2 regions of the Actinoallomurus liliacearum genome follow, and region 1 is predicted to be linked to the other one. Evidence: riboswitches for the same ligand, from Rfam matches in the RefSeq annotation. Region 1 holds a riboswitch; the other holds the start of a gene.
The links. A riboswitch is a leader RNA that binds a small molecule or an ion and turns the genes downstream of it on or off. The one in region 1 is predicted to bind thiamine pyrophosphate.
Positions count from the first base shown of each region.

Region 2: linked by a shared signal. The riboswitch ahead of tenA (thiaminase II) and the one ahead of ABD978_RS40645 (purine-cytosine permease family protein) in region 1 are both predicted to bind thiamine pyrophosphate.

Region 1 covers NZ_BAABHJ010000040.1:429,394-437,278, reverse strand. Annotated here, with positions in the region: gene ABD978_RS40655 (ATP-binding protein) at 1-44, opposite strand, end outside; gene ABD978_RS40650 (sensor histidine kinase) at 246-2,111, opposite strand; gene ABD978_RS40645 (purine-cytosine permease family protein) at 2,457-3,821, opposite strand; TPP riboswitch at 3,812-3,928, opposite strand; gene ABD978_RS40640 (rhodanese-like domain-containing protein) at 3,952-4,290, opposite strand; gene ABD978_RS40635 (SSI family serine proteinase inhibitor) at 4,333-4,878, shown strand; gene ABD978_RS40630 (helicase-related protein) at 5,002-7,284, opposite strand; gene ABD978_RS40625 (Fpg/Nei family DNA glycosylase) at 7,624-7,885, opposite strand, start outside.
Region 2 covers NZ_BAABHJ010000031.1:4,983-12,867, forward strand. Annotated here, with positions in the region: gene ABD978_RS34755 (DNA-binding protein) at 1-226, opposite strand, end outside; gene ABD978_RS34760 (PEP/pyruvate-binding domain-containing protein) at 286-1,533, shown strand; gene ABD978_RS34765 (histidine phosphatase family protein) at 1,666-2,280, shown strand; gene ABD978_RS34770 (hypothetical protein) at 2,348-2,725, opposite strand; TPP riboswitch at 2,886-2,983, shown strand; gene tenA (thiaminase II) at 3,044-3,724, shown strand; gene ABD978_RS44085 (DUF397 domain-containing protein) at 3,787-4,050, opposite strand; gene ABD978_RS44090 (DUF397 domain-containing protein) at 4,068-4,184, opposite strand; partial or broken gene ABD978_RS34780 (helix-turn-helix domain-containing protein) at 4,220-5,005, opposite strand; gene ABD978_RS34785 (ATP-binding protein) at 5,152-5,571, opposite strand; gene ABD978_RS34790 (hypothetical protein) at 6,592-7,146, opposite strand; gene ABD978_RS34795 (beta propeller repeat protein) at 7,376-7,885, shown strand, end outside.

The sequences.
Region 1 (7,885 bases):
TTTCGCACGTCCGAGACGCTGGACGGCGCATGTGGCAGGAACACGACGCTCGACACCCTCACCTCCCCGGGCAGTTGCCCCGGATACTCCCCGTAACTTGGTCACCCCGGTAACGACCGAAATGCCCACTTAAAAATCCCGGAAACCGCGCCACAGGAATCTGTTACCAACACCACGTGTAACTGTGACCTCGAACACGTGGCGAAGGTCTCACCCTGCTGAGCGGTATGCCCAAGTATGACCGGTTACGCATTGTAACGATCGTAGGGGAGGGTGAAGCGCATGCTGGTGCCCTCCAGCCCGTCCGCGCGCGGATGCGCGGAGACATCGCCCTGCTGGGCGCGGGCGAGCCGGCGCACGATGTAGAGGCCGAGTCCGAGCCCCCCGAACCGGCGGCGGTCCCCCGCCTCCCCCTGCACGAAGCGCTCGAAGACCCGCTCCCGGTCGTTCGCCCTGATCCCGATCCCGTCGTCCTCCACCGTCACCGCGATCACGTCGCCCTCGACGCCGGCGCGTACGGTGATGACGCCGCCGTCCGGGGAGTACTTGACGGCGTTCTCCAGGAGCTGGCCGACGATGATGTCCGTGGCCATCGAGTCGCCCAGGGCCGACGGCAGGTCGTCGGCGACCTCCAGCTCCACGGTGTGGCGCTCGGACACGCCACGGAAGCCGTACGCCGCGCCGCGCAGCAGCCCGGCCAGGTCGAACGGCTCGCTCGTGACGGTGAGCCCGTTCGGGACCGCACGGGAGTACAGCAGGTTGTCGACCAGGCGGCCGAGGGCGTCCGCGCGGTCGGCGATCGTCGCGACCGCCCGCCGCCGGTCCGCCTCCTCGAGCTTCTCCCAGCGGTCGACCAGCGTCTTGGCGAACCCCTGCACGACCGTGATCGGCGTCCGCAGCTCATGGCTGGTCATGGACAGGAAGAGGTCCTTGGCCGCCTCGAGGGACTTGGCCTCGGTGACGTCGCGGAAGTCCACGACGACCTCGGCGTGGCTCTCGATCTCGGTGTGCAGGACGTTGAGCCAGATGCCGGACTCCAGCTGGATGGTCGGCTCGCCGTCCAGATCGGGCAGCGGGAACGGCAGCGGCCGGCCGATGACGTCCCCGGCGGTCAGGCCGGTGAGCCGCTCCGCCGCGGGGTTCCACCGTTTGACGACGCCGTCGCGGTCCAGCACCGCGATGCCGTCCGCGCTCGCCTCGATCACCGCCTGCTCGTGCCGGCGCTGCCGGACCGCCTCGTCGTAGTGCAGGGCGTTGCCGATCACCACGCCCGCGTGCCCGGCGAACAGCTCGAGCAGCTCGAGCTCGATGTGGCCCGCCCGCCGCCCGGAGAACAGGGCGTACAGCGCGCCGTACGGGCTGCCCCGGACGGTGGAGATGCCGACGGCGATCGTGTGCAGGCCCTCCAGCTCCGACCAGATCAGGTCGCCGAGGGCGCGTGTGTCGGAGGTGGCCAGCATGACCGTGCGCCCGGAGCGGAGCAGCTCGCCGACGAGGCTGGCGCGCAGGTCGGCGGTCGAGTCGCGCAGGTTACGCGGCAGCCCGGTCATGCTGACGAGCTTCAGCGTGTTGGTCTGCTGCTCGATGACGACGAAACCGGCGGCGTCCGCGCCGGTCAGCTCGATGAGGCCCGAGGTGACCCGGTCCAGCACCGCCGACAGCGCCGGCTCGGTGTTGAGGTCGGCGACCACGTCGTTGAGCCGCCGGACGAGCCGGATGCGCTCGGCGGTCTGGTGCTGGACGGCCTCGTCCTCCCGCACCGGCCGGTAGAGGCCGACCCAGCCGAGCAACCCGCCGTCCTCGTCTCGCATGGCGCTGACGACCGCCCGGACGTCGAGCAGCCGGCCGTCGCGGTGCAGCCGCCTGGTGAGGAACGAGATGTGGCCGCCCTCGCGGACGCGTTCGAGGACGGCGCGGTGCTCCGCGGTGTGCTCCTCAGGGATGATGCGCAGCCGCCGGCCCAGGACGTCGGCCGCGGCCCAGCCGAACACCCGCTCGGCGGCAGGGTTCCACAGCCGGACGGTCAGGTCGGCGTCCACCGCGATCATCGCGTCGGCGGAAGAGGCCACCGCCGCGCGCATCATCGCATCCGAGGCGCCCACGGAGCCCATAGTGCCACTCGCGCGGGACACCTACGCGAAGGTCAGCACCAATCCGCACTTACGGCATCGTTTCTGGTTGGGGGCCGTCTGCACCCAGTCGTGCTCACACTGCGCCATGGTGATCGCCTCCCCGCGCTCCGTACACCCATGATGACCGGCGTACCTCCGTCGCGACGGGTTATTCACGCACTCACCCTCCCCACGACCCGCCCGATGCGACGGCGCCAAGCCGCCGGCGGCGTTCCGGCCGGTCACTGCGCTTTGTCCCGTCAACACCGATGGCAAGGCTCTGTGCCGCCGACATGAGGAGGACACCGGCGGTCGGGACGGCGCGGTCACCGTGTCGATTTGTCGCTAGGCGCGCGCCGTGTCGGGGCGGGCGGCCGGCCGTCGGCGGCGGAAGGCGCCGAGGAGGGCGGTGACGGCTGCGGCGACGGCGAAGGACAGGAGCGAGGCGCTCATCCAGTCCGCCGGGGTGAAGTGCAGCGCGCTCTGCGCGTGTGTCCACAGCCGGGACCACCAGCCGACCTGGCCGGGGTTGATGAGCTGGTACGCCGCGATGCCCGCCGCCCAGGCGACGATCATCCCCCAGCGGGCGGGCGCCCGGTCGGAGACGTCCCAGCCGCGCCGCCCGGTGAAGCAGAAGAAGTCCACGGCCAGCACGCCGAGCATGGGCACGAACACCGACCCGATCAGCGTCAGGAAGCCGGAGTAGTTGTCCATGTTCAGCGCGAGCGCGAGCACCGTCGTCAGGGCGCCCAGCACCACGGTGAGGACCCGTCGGTCCGCGCGGGTCACGAGGTTCTGGATCGAGACCGCGGTCGAGTAGACGTTCGCGAACGACTGGTCGACCTCGCGCAGGACGAAGACCGCGAAGAACAGCGTGCCGAGGGCCACGTGCTGGAACGGGCCGAACACCTTCGAGGAGTCGCCGGCGACGAGCGCGAGCGCCAGCAGCCCGAGGACGTACGCGACGACCTGCGTCAGGCCGTACGCCACGCTCGCGGCGCCGAAAGCGGCCCGCTCGGAGCGCGAGTGCCGCGTGTAGTCGGCCGCCATCGGCACCCAGGAGATGGAGACGGCCAGCGCGGCGTCCGCGCCGATCCAGAAGTGACTCCACGAGCCGTGGGTGAGGTTCGGCAGCGGCTGCCGGGCGAGCTGGACGTAGAAGTAGCCGAGGGCGAGGACGACCGCGACGGTGACGTACCGGCGCAGCACCCGCACGGAGCCGAGCGGCCAGAGCGTCAGCACGGTCGTGATGGCGCCCGCCACGACCACGTACGCCCAGCGCGGGCCGCCGCCGGCGAGTTCCTTGGCCGCGCCCGCGATCGTGACCAGCTCGAACGTCCCCCAGCCGACCATCTGCAGGATGTTCAGCACGGTGGGGACGTACGACAGGCGGGTGCCGAACAGGCCGCGCAGCAGCATCATCGCGGGAACGCCGGCGCGGGTGCCGGGCACGGCCGCCAGCCCGAGCATGATCCCGCCGATCCCGGTGCCGACGACCATGGCGAGGATCCCGGCGATGATGGGGAGCCGGGGCGTGCCCTGGGCGTCCGGGGCGAGCACCGTGTACGCCCCGGAGAAGGCGAGAAGGCTCACGCCCAGGTTCGCCCAGAACGCGCTCTGGTCCCAGAAGCTGAGGACCTTCGGTGCGGGTTGGTCGAGGGTGTACGGGGCCTCGTTGTCAGACGATCGCTCTTCGACGGCGGCGCTCAAGGCACACTCCCTACGCCGGCATTACCCGGTCAGGTTCGAGCGGTCGGCGGCACCTGTGAAGCCGCCCTCTCAGCCCGGTCGTGGTCCGAGCTCCCGCGGGTCTTAACTTTTCCGCCGTAAATGTACCTCGTCAGGCGACGTATGGCTCTCCGCCCGATTCGCTGACCATCGGACGGCCCGCCGCCTCCCAGGCGTGCATGCCGCCCTGGACGTTCGCCGTCTTCCAGCCGGCGTTGTTGAACGCGGCGACCACCGACGCCGAGCGTGCCCCCGACCGGCAGATGACGAAGATGTCCTCACCGGTGGGCACCTCGGAGGCGCGGGCGCCGAGCTGGCTCAGCGGGATGTGCACCGCTCGGGGCGCGTGGCCGGCCTTCCACTCGTCCAGTTCGCGCACGTCCAGCAGGAACGCGTCGTCCGGGACCTTGGCGACCTCCACGGCGGGAATCTGTTCCCTGAAAGAGTTCACATATCAAAGGAACCACGAGCCATCGCCCGGAGTCGAATCGTCATGAGGCAATCTCCATCCAGACTGCGACCAGCGACCCTCGCCATCCCCGGCATCGTCGTCGCCGCCCTCGCGCTGGGCGGTTGCAAGAACGGGGACGGTTCCGCGACGGCCGCGCCGAGCAAGGGCTCCGAGACCCCCACCGCGTCGGCGGTGCCCGGCACCCCGGCGCCGACGGCCTCCCCGACGGCGCCCGCACCGACCGGGTCTGCGGCCGGGACCCGGCTGACCGTGACCGTACGCGCGTCGGAGACGTCGGCGCCGAAGACCTGGACGCTCACCTGCGATCCCGTGGGCGGGACCCTGCCCAAGGCCGACCAGGCGTGCGCGGCGCTGGCCGCGGCGGCCGCGAAGGGGCAGGACCCGTTCGCGCCGACGCCGAAGGGCCAGATGTGCACCCAGATCTACGGCGGCCCGCAGACCGCCACGGTCACCGGAACCTGGAACGGCAAGAAGGTCGACGCGACGTTCAACCGGAAGAACGGCTGCGAGATCAAACGGTGGGGCAACCTCGTCGCGCTGTTCGGCCCGGTGCCGTCCGCGCGCTGAGCGGCACGGGACCACCGCCTGTACGGGCGACCGGGAACCGCGACGGCTCCTGACCGAAGATGGGCCCCGCGCACGCGCGGGGCCCATCGCTGTTCGGCCTCAGCCTTTCGAGCTTCAGGCCTGCTACAGCAGAGGCTCGCCGGCTTCCGCCAGCCACAGAACCTCCGCGGCCCGCCTCTGGCGCTCCGCCTCCGCCCGGATGGATTCCAGGGTGGAAACCGCATCCTGACGGAGCTTCGCGGCCACGCCCCGGTCCCGACCCCAAACGATCTTGAACGAGGGGTCGGAGGAGTACCACCGGTAGTCGTACGGAGCAACCGTTCCGTAGGCCCGCAGCGGCTCCCCCGTCTCGGCGTCAGCACCATAGGCGCAGACGACGATCTCCGGGATGGCGTCGGCACTCGTGTCCGGCAGCGCGATCTCGGGCCTTTCGGTCCACGATCGCCACTGACGGTTGTTTCGGCCCACCCGACGCAGTTCTGCCGCGTCGGGGTGTTCCGGGTCGAGCTTCCGGAACTCCTTGACGAACCGGCCGTTGAACCAGAGCTCCGAGGTGGAGACCACCTCGTCCCGCTCCTCTTCGTAGACCGGGTTCAGTCCTTCCCGCAGCTCCGCCAGGTGCGGAGCCACGTCGATCAGCCACTCCGGATCGACCGGAGAGGCCATGCGGACGAGCGGCAGGACCCTCGTGCCACCACGGCGGCACTTGATCTCCAGATCCCACGGCAGGGCGACCAGCCATTGCGCGTCGCGCACGACCGACTCGCGAGCGAGCTCCCGGCCGATTCCGTCGCCGTTCCGGTAGACCCCGAACTCTCGCTCGTACAGATGATCCACCATCCCGGCGCACACTGCCCGGAGGATGTTCTCCCGCCGCCCGTTCGAACCGAACTTGACCTTGCCCTTGAGGGCACCGGCCAAGCGCCGACGCTTCTCCTTGGCCTCGTAGAAGGCCTTGACGAAGACGCCCGCCGCGGACATCTCCCTGCGAGACATCCTCCCGGCGGCGCGGTACACCGCCAGCTGGGCCATGACATCGGACGTCTCGCCCTGCGCCAGCAGACGCCAGCAGGAACACGACTGCCGCCCGAGCTGTCGGCATCGGTCACACACGCGAGCAGTGATCTCTCCCTGCTCGAGGATGGCCGCGACCGTGATCAGGTCATCGGTGACGCCCAGCCGGTCTGCCTCCACGATCATCCGTGCGTACTGCACGGAGACGGGAAGCTTCGCGACGAGGCGGCCGATTCGCGTCACCTTGCCGGCGGCGTCCATGCAGCCCAGCGCGCGAAGCGCGCGCTTGGCGTCACGGATCGCACCGGGCTCCGGCTGGTGGAAGAACCGCAGCTCCTCCATGTCGAACCCCGCGGCGGCCAGCCGTAGGGCCAGGGTTTCGAGCCGGCAGCGAAGAAGCTCCGGCTTCGGGAACTCCGGCCTTCCGGCGTGCGTGCACCAGTCGATGTACACACCCGGCTTGGTCCGGCCGGCACGGCCCTTACGTTGCGCGCGGTCGGCGAGGCTGACGGGTTCCAGGTACAGGCCCTCGACCCCGTCCACCAGCTCGACCCGCCGTTCCATGCCGGAGTCGACCACGGCGTCGATGTCCGGGATCGTGACGCTGGTCTGCGCCACGTTGGTGGCAACGACGCACTTCGGCCGACGCGACGGCCTGAAGGCCGCCGCCTGCTCCTGCGGGGTCAGCGTCCCGTGCAGGGGCAGGATCTCGGCGTCGAGGTCCGGCGTCGACCGCAGCCGCTCCACGATCTTCGAGATCTCCGCCTTCCCAGGCTGGAAGACCAGTACGTTGCGACCCTCCCTGAGGAGGGACACGACGTCCTCCTCCAGGGTGGCACCGCTCGCCGGCCGCTCCTCCACGGGGAAGGTGCGTCCCGGCACCGTGATGATCGGCGCCCCACCGAAGTAGGCCGCCAGCTCCCGTGCCTGGAGCGTGGCGCTCATCAGCACCAGCTTGAAGCCGGCGCCATTCTCCAACTGGAGCTTGCACCACGCGACCAACGTCTCGACGTTGGAGTTCCACTCGTGGACCTCATCGATGACGAGCACGGACGCTTGACCGCTCCCCATGAGCTTGCGCACCAGCGCCAGCCCATCGGTGGCGAAGAGGCAGCGAGTCGCCTCGCTGACCCTCTTCTCACGGGCGGTCTCGAATCCGACGGTGCCCCCGAGGGAGGCACCGGTCTCCTCGGCCACCCGCTCGGCGAGCGTCTTGGCGGCCAGAACACGCGGCTGCGTCACGACGATGTCGTAACCCTCCTCAAGCAGGTACTGGGGCACCTGGGTGCTCTTCCCAGCACCCGTCTCGGCAGTGACGATGACGACTGGACTGTCGGCCACCGCTGCCACGATCTGGCTGCGGAAGGCGGCGATCGGCAGGTTGCTGCCCATTTTTATTGTCCTCAGGCGGGTGGCTTTAGCAGCCCATCGGTTGCCCGATGCTCCTACCCGCTTGGCGCGCCTTTCTTAAGGGCACGTCTTCCACATGGCTTATGTGTTCGCCAATGCGGCATTGCAGGGCAGGAAACCCCTGATTCAAGTTTCTCTTCGTTGTTTCTCCCTTACGGGGTTATTCGGTTGCACGCATGGCGCAGCCTCGAACCCGCGATCAGGAAGACACTAGAGATCGTCCGACGGCACCAGGTGGCGGCAACTTTATGGAGGTGCCAAGAACGAGTGCCGCCGTCGGAGTGCCAGGCGTTCGTCCCCGCCATTCCTCGGGCGGGCGGCTCACTTGAGCAGGCGGGACATCCGGCGGTCCGCCAGGGGCTTGCCGCCGGTCTGGCAGGTCGGGCAGTACTGCAGGGCGGAGTCGGCGAACGACACCTCTTTGATCGTGTCGCCGCAGACCGGGCACTTCTGTCCGGCCCGGCCGTGCACCCGCAGGCCCTCTTTCTTCTCGCCCTTGAGGTCCTTGGCCGCCACGCCCCGGGAGCGTTCGACCGCCTCGCCGAGCGTGTGGACGATCGCGTCGTACAGCGTCGTGACGTCC
Region 2 (7,885 bases), on a different contig from region 1:
GGAGGGCGAGCGCGCTCAGGATGTCCTCCGGGTCCAGGTCGGCGCAGCGCCAGACGGCGAACTGCACGAGGTCGACCGCCGACGGCGGGGCCGGCGATGGTCGCCACGGACGGGCGTCGAGCGCATCGGCGCCCAGGTCCAGTAGACGCTCACGCGCGTCCTGCTCACGCTGGGCCTGAAGGTGGTCGGCATGCGCGCCGTGAGCGATGTCCTGCTTGCGTGGCATGCGACCGATGATGCACACTCAACAAAACGTTGTCAACGATCTGTTGAAGGGCGGGATCGGTGCTCGTACCCCTCCTGGAGGCCGCCGCCGATACCTGCGGAGGCAAGGCCGGGGCACTTGGCGCGCTGCTCCGCGCGGGTCTACCGGTTCCTGACGGCTTCGTCGTCTCGTTCGCCGCTTACCTGGCCACTATCGGCGATCTGGGCCTCGGGCGGTTCACCGGCGAGCCGGACGAGCTTGACGCGGCGCGGCAGGCGATCCAGGCCCGCCCACTCCACGCGACCCTGGTCGACGCGCTGGGACGCGCACTCGACGAGCTCGGCGACCCGCCCGTGGCGGTGAGATCATCGGCGGCGAACGAAGACACCGGTCAGGCGTCGGCGGCCGGTCAGTACGAGACTTTTCTCGCCGTGCGCGGAGTCGGCGAAGTCGCCGATGCCGTACGTGCCTGCTGGGCCTCGCTGTTGTCTCCACGTGCCCTCGGTTACCGGGGCGCCTCCGGCCGCGACGGCCGGCCGTCCGACGACCTCCTGATGGCCGTCATCCTCCAGCGCCATCTGGACGCCGAGGTGTCCGGGGTCATGTTCACCCCCGCGGGACCGAACGACGCGACCGAGATCGAGGCGTCTTGGGGCCTCGGCCCCAGCGTCGTCGGGGGCACCGTCACCCCTGACGCCTATCGCGTCGCCGAGGACGGGTCGATCACACGCACCGTCGCGGACAAACGGACCCGCCTCGACCGGCGCGGTACGCGGCTCGTCGTTCGCGACGTGCCCATCCGTGTCCGGCACCGACCCGCGCTCGACGACGCGACCGCCACGCACCTCGCCGCGTTGGGCAAGGAGATCGCCGCCGTACTCGGCGGACCGCAGGACATCGAGTGGGCGATCGTCGACGGCCGCGCCTGGATTCTGCAAGCGCGGCCGGTCACCGCCGCGCCCCCACCGCCACCATCGCCTTCCGGCACCTCGGACACCCCACCTGCCACCCTCAACGGAATACCGGGCAGCCACGGGACCGTGACCGGCACCGCGAGGATCGTCCGCGGTCCCGGCGATTTCGCGCGCGTGCAGCCGGGCGACATCCTTGTCTGCCCCTTCACCGACCCCGCGTGGACGCCGCTGCTGCGCATCGCCGCCGGCGTCGTCACCGAGACCGGAGGCGCGCTCTCCCACGCCGCGATCGTCGCTCGCGAGCACGCCATCCCCGCCGTCCTCGGCATCCCGAACGCAACGGCCAGGCTCCGCGACGACGCCGTCATCACCATCGACGGGACCGCCGGCACCGTCACGGGGACGAACGCGTGACCGATCGCTTCCGCCCCCGGCCGGGAGCCATCGCCAGGCGTCGCACCTCGCCTACATAGCCGCCGAACCCACCCCTACAGATCGAGAGGAGATGGGAACGGGCCCGCACGGGCACCGCGTCCCTGACCACGGATGACAACGCGACACCTCTACCTGGCACGCCACGGCGCGGCCGACGCGTTCGGGGAGCTCACCGACGTCGGGCGCCGGCAGGCGGGCCTGCTGGGCGAACGGCTCGCCGGCGTACCGGTCGACGCCGTGTGGCACTCTCCGCTGCCACGCGCCGTGGCAAGCGCGCACGAACTCGCGCGGCATCTACCGAACGTGCCCGTGACCGAGGCCGCCGAACTCGTCGACCACGTGCCCTACGTCCCCAGTGCCGCCGAAACACCCCCGTCCTGGGCCGGCTTCTTCGACGGCTACGACGACACCGAGGCAGCGTCGGGCCAGAGGCTTGCCGAGGCCCTGGTCGCCCGATTCGCGAAGGTCCCCGACACGACCGCGAAAAGGAGCCGGACCGACACGCACGAGGTCCTGGTGACGCACGCCTACCCGATCGCGTGGCTGGTGCGGCACGCGCTGGAGGCGCCGCCATCACGGTGGCTCGGACTGAACAGCGCCAACACCGCACTGACGGTCATCGAGTACCGCGATGGCCTGCCGCCCACGATCGTGATGTTCAACGACATGAGCCACCTCCCGGCCGACCTGCGCTGGACCGGGTTCCCCGAACGCGTCAGGCCGTAAGTGGCTCTCGTCGAGCATCCCGACGACGAGCCAGAAGCTGACGCTCAAGCCGCGTCGTTCGCCGTCGTCACTCGATCCAACGGGCAGCGGCCTCGTAGGTGGTGGCCGGGGTGCTGTTGAACGCGATGGCCGCATCGGGCGCGTGCCGCCGCACCAGGTTGATCACCTGCTCGAGGAGTTCGACTTGATCGTCTGAGTGCCGCAGGCCACCGCCGACGGTGACGCACTCCCACGGATGGGCTCGCAGCGCATTCCCGACGACCGCTTCCACGTCGTCACTTCCATCAAGGCCGATCAGGCAGGTCTCGACGCCCACGCCATGTTCGGCGAACTTGGTCAGTCCCGCCTCGATCGCCTTGGCCACCGGCTCGGGATCCCACGGCCCGGGCACCCGATACGGGTCAAACCCGATGACGAGGACGCGGGGTGAAGCAGCGGTGTCCATGCCTGGACGATACGCGTCGAACGACCCGCGAATCAGGAGGTGATGCTCAAGCCTGGTCACACGCCGGCGCGGCAGCCGGCGGAGACTGCCTCGCACCCGCTGGAGGCCCGCCCCGGGCGCCGCCATGAGTGGCAGGTCCCAGGCGATCCTTGTTACGGTCGGCGGTGACGCGGGGTGCCCGGCATGGCCCGGGCTGAGAACACACCCGTCGAACCTGATCTAGCTAGGACTAGCGAAGGGACGTCGCCATGACCGGTTCTCTCCTGGTGCTGTCGAGCGTCCGTGCCGTGCCGTCCGCCAACCGCTGAGGAGATCTCGATGTTCTGCGACGACGTGTGGAAGCGCTCGGCGCGACTGCTCCGCGCGATCCACGAGCACCCGTTCAACACCGCCCTCAGCGATGGCACGCTGGACCGGGAGCGGTTCGCCTTCTACATCGTGCAGGACGCCCGCTACCTGGAGGCGTTCTCCCGGGCGCTCGCGGTCGCCTCGACCCGGGCCACCGACACCGACGACGCCGTCTTCTTCGCCGAGAGCGCGCACGCCGCGCTGGCGGCGGAGCGTACGCTGCACGCCGGGTACATCGAGGAGTTCGGCCTGACCGCCGACGACCTGGCGGGCATCGACACCTCCCCCACCTGCCTCGGCTACGCGTCCTTCCTCCAGGCGACGGCCCTCGCCGACCCGTACCCGGTGCTGGCGGCGGCAGTGCTGCCGTGCTTCTGGGTGTACCAGGACGTCGGGACGGCCCTGCTCGAGAACACCGCGGGCGTCGAGGACCACCCGTACCGCGCCTGGATCGCGACCTACTCCGACCCGGCCTTCGCCGAGTCCACCGAGCGCGCCAAGGACATCACCGACCGCCTGGCCGCGACCACCGACCCGGCGACCCGCGAGGCGATGACCCGCGCCTTCTTCCGCGCCACCGAGTACGAGTGGATGTTCTGGGACAGCGCCTGGCGGCGGGAAACCTGGCCCACCGCCGATTGGCTCAAGTAGACCGGCATAGGCCGAGGCGCGGCCGTACGGTCCCGGTGTCCGTACCGGCCGCGCCGTGTCGCTCAGCGACCGACTTCGCCGGTCGTCTCCTGTGTCAGCGACGCCACCTCGACGCACGCCTCGTCGTTGACCCCGCCGCTAACTGAGCTTTTGCGCCACTGCACCGCCACTCGGTGGCCTCCAATCGCCGTTCGATCAGGATGCGCGAGGCATCTTCGGAGGCTGCCTTCTGCCCGATCCGGTCGAAGTCGAGTTTGAACTGTTCGACCTCGCCGCACATCTCGATCAGCCGACCGCCTCTCGCGGTGTGTTAGCAGTAACCGCACAGATCGCGCGGCGTTGCTCAATGATCGGCTTCGCCGACCGTGAGTCCAGCGGTCTCCCGTGACGTCAGCGACGCCACCTCGACGCACGCCTCGTCGTTGACCCCGGTGCTAACTGAGCTTTTGCGCCACTGCATCGCCACTCGGTGGCCTCCAATCGCCGTTCGATCAGCACACGCGAGGCGTCCTCGGAGGCTGCCTTCTGCCCGATCCGGTCGAAGTCCAGTTTGAACTGTTCGACCTCGCCGCACATCTCGATCAGCCGACCGCCTCTCGCCGCTCCAGCGTAGGCGATATCGCGGGAATCGACAGTGATGACGCGGAACGAGCCGTCCTTACCGATATGGGCACCTGTCGAACGCGGGATGATGCGGATGGAGATGTTCGGCCGCTGCATCAGTTCGAGCAGGTACCGGAGCTGTGCCCGCATGACCTCAACGCCGCCGATGCAGTCGTCCAGAACGTCCTCGTCCAGCAGCGCCCAGACGTAGGGCGGCTCGGGCCGGTCCAGAATCGCGGCCTGCCGTTCCATCCTCGCCTTGAGTGTCTCGCCGAGATCCTTGACTTCGCTGCCGGCCAGCAGCAGGGCTCGCGCGTAGTCCTCGGTCTGAAACGGACCTGGGATGTACTGCCCCTGGTAGATCCTGATCAGTTGGGCGATGGCCTCGTACGCGGTGACGGACTGGGCCCAGTCGGGGTTGTGGCCGTTCTGGGCGTACCAGAGCAGCAGCTCGAAGAGGCCGCCGGTCCGGAAGTGGCGATCGATGATCTTTGCCTGCCTCTCGTCGATCTTTCTCCGTCCCGCCTCGACGTTGGAGACCGTCGACGGCGCGGCGGTGGCGATCTTCCCCCACTGCGCCAGCGAGAGACCGTTCTTCTCGCGCTCCCACCTGAGCAGGTAGGCCAGCATGTGCCAGAGCGAGACCTTCGGGTTGAGCGGAGCCCGGACGACCGACATCGACTCTCCTTGGATATCCAGCGTGAGCGACTACTTGCGGAGAGTAGATACTTCGTTGCCTTAACGCAGCCGATTCCCGAAAACTCGCCCAGACGGGCACTGTGACCCCATACCCAAACCGCTCCAGACTGCTCCATACATCGGGACTACGGCCCTACGCGCGCCCAGACGACCTTTCCGCGGGCCGTCGTCGACCGGTACCAGCCGAGCCGCTGGTCGGACAGCTCGTAGGCCAGCGCGAGTCCCCGGCCGGACTCGCCGCACTCGGTCAGCGGAAGGATCTTGGGGAGGTTGTCCGGGTCGGGATCCCAGACGGCCAGCTCCAGAAGATCCCGGCCGGCCTGGCTGGAGACCCACACGTGCACTTCCTTGCCCTCGTAGAGCCGCACCGCGTTGGTGGCCAGCTCCGTGAGGATGAGCCGTCCAGCGAATCTGACGTTCTCGGAGAGGCCCCAGGAGTCAACGGCTTGATCCACCAGATTACGGACGAGATAAACGTTCTCCGCATAAGCGAACAGCTTAAGATCGAACCTGCGGGGAATCTCGTACAGTCGGGCGATGTCCACGCTCGTCACGTCCTTCGGATCGGCTGCCGAAAGACTGATCCGACACACCGAGACTCGCCACAATTCCGGAAGCCCTGGAAAGGCCGAGCATCTCCGTGGTGACGTCGGACAGGATCGATCCGCGTCCCCCTCTACGGAATCAGCCGACCAGCGACCTGCGATGCCGATGCACTCGTGACGGTATGTCCCAACCACCGATCGGTAGCTCGAAGGCAGATCGACCACGAAGCTTTACGAACAGGCCGGTCGGCGCGTGAGCGCGCCACCGCCACCCCGGACGCCTTCCGCTCTCGGCGCTCTGGATGATTCGGCGGTGTACGCGGGTGAGCCGCATACACAAGCCTCGGGAAACGCCCCCGCTGGCAGCCCGACTTATCGCTCTTTACCGGCATCTGCGCGCCCGAACGTGCCGCGTTGCCCGAGCGTTCCGCACGCCCACGGGGAGCCCCACCCACCAAGGCGGGCGGCATTGGACATTGCGGCCGCCATTGACCGGGGAAATCCGGCTATCCGGACGCCGGACGGGCCACACCGACGGCAATCGGTCAACGGCGACGGCAAAGCGCCGACGGCCAAGGCTTCTCCTGCCTCTCGACGCGTGGCTTATCCCTCGGCGGCTGCGTCGCGGTCGCCGACGAGGACCAGCGCGCCTGACCTGCGGGCGCAGAAGGCTCGGGGAACGACCTCGGAAAGGCCAGGCTTGTCACACCTGCCTCCCGTTGTCGCCTGGGGTGGAGGTAAGCCAGGGCTGCGTAGCGCGCGCAGTCTCCGATCGCCGCACGGCCGATACGCAGTACGCCCTCGAAGAACCGAGCGTCGAAGTAGTGAGCGGACCGGCACCTCGGATCCAGACATTCCGGCAGAGGCTCGCTTCGGGCGAGGCGCCGCACCGGTCGGCCATGGCGTCGATCCGATCCGGCGTCAGCCGCGGGCCGCTGGTCAGGCGTTCGAGCAACGCCTGACCAGCCAGGCGACTCTCGGCGTCCGGGTTCCTGGCGATCACTCTCAGCTATCAACTCGTCAGAGCCGGGTTCGCCAAGGAGACGGCGCGATCGACGCGAGGTCGCGGGCGAATCGGTCGGTGAACTGACGCGCCGACCTACCCGGAGCGGCGATCCCTCTGCAGCCTGCAAGGCCGGCGTCGACCAGTTCCGCCTTCGCGTGCCTGGGCTGTTCGAAGTACAACTCTGCATCCAGGGCATCGTCCATCGGGCAGTGGAAGACCCCGGACGGCCATTTCGGTGCCGCTTCGACATCCTTGGCAATGCGCCGTGCCAGATCGGCGTTCCCCCGTGTTAACTCGGCACGGCATGGATGCTGATTCATGCCAGGCAGCCACACGACGACGATGCCGACGGGGTGGGGATCGACCGCGACCAGACCGCGCACCCGGTCACGACCGGAAGCACGACGCACGGTGCACACCTGCGCGTCGCCCGCCATCCGCACCACCGCCGACGGTGCCGAGGTCGGCGGCACGGCCGTGACCGGATCTCCCTGGCCTGCACCCACAAGCGAACATCCTGTCCCAGCCGATGCGAGCACCACAGCGACGATCACCGGCAGTCTCGGCATGCCTTGGCACCTCTCATTTCAGACGGCGATCCGCTTAGCCGTATCCAGAGTGACACGACACTTTCCGGACCGGCGTGCGCGATTTCACGACTCGACCGGTCGTTGGAGCAGGACACCGGGGACAAACGGGACCGCCATGGCCGCTTTGCCCCGATAAGATCTGGCCACGACGCTCTGCGTGGAGGTCGGGTGGGGGTCGCCTTCGCGGCGATGGACGGAAAGGGTGCGTGTGGCCGGGCAGAAGCCGCCGGACGACGATCCGAACAAAGAGCCTTCGTCCGACGATCAGTGGGCACCTCCTCCCCCGCCGCCCCCGGCCTGGGGGCCGGATCCGGCCCAGCCGCCGCTGCCGCCCTGGGCCGTGCCTCCCGCGCCCCCGTACGGCGCTCCGCCGCCGGGCCTGCCCGGTTCGCCGCCGTACGCGCCACCGCAGCCGCCACAGGAGCCGTACCCCTCGGCGCAGCAACCGCAGGAGCCGTACGCCCCGGCGCAGCCGCCCCCGGGGCCGTACGCACCGCCGCAGGACGAGCCCCTGCACTTCGGCCGGCCTCCTCAGGGCTCCACGCCGGAGGCACCAGCGGAAGAACTCTTGGACTTCGGCCCACCTCCGCCCCAGGACTCCGCGCCGGTGGAGCCGCAGGACGACATACCGCAGCGGCCGCCGGGGACGCAGGAGTGGGAGCCGGCGGGCGATCCATGGCGGATCCCGCCGCAGCCGGTGTGGGACCCGGCCGTCGAG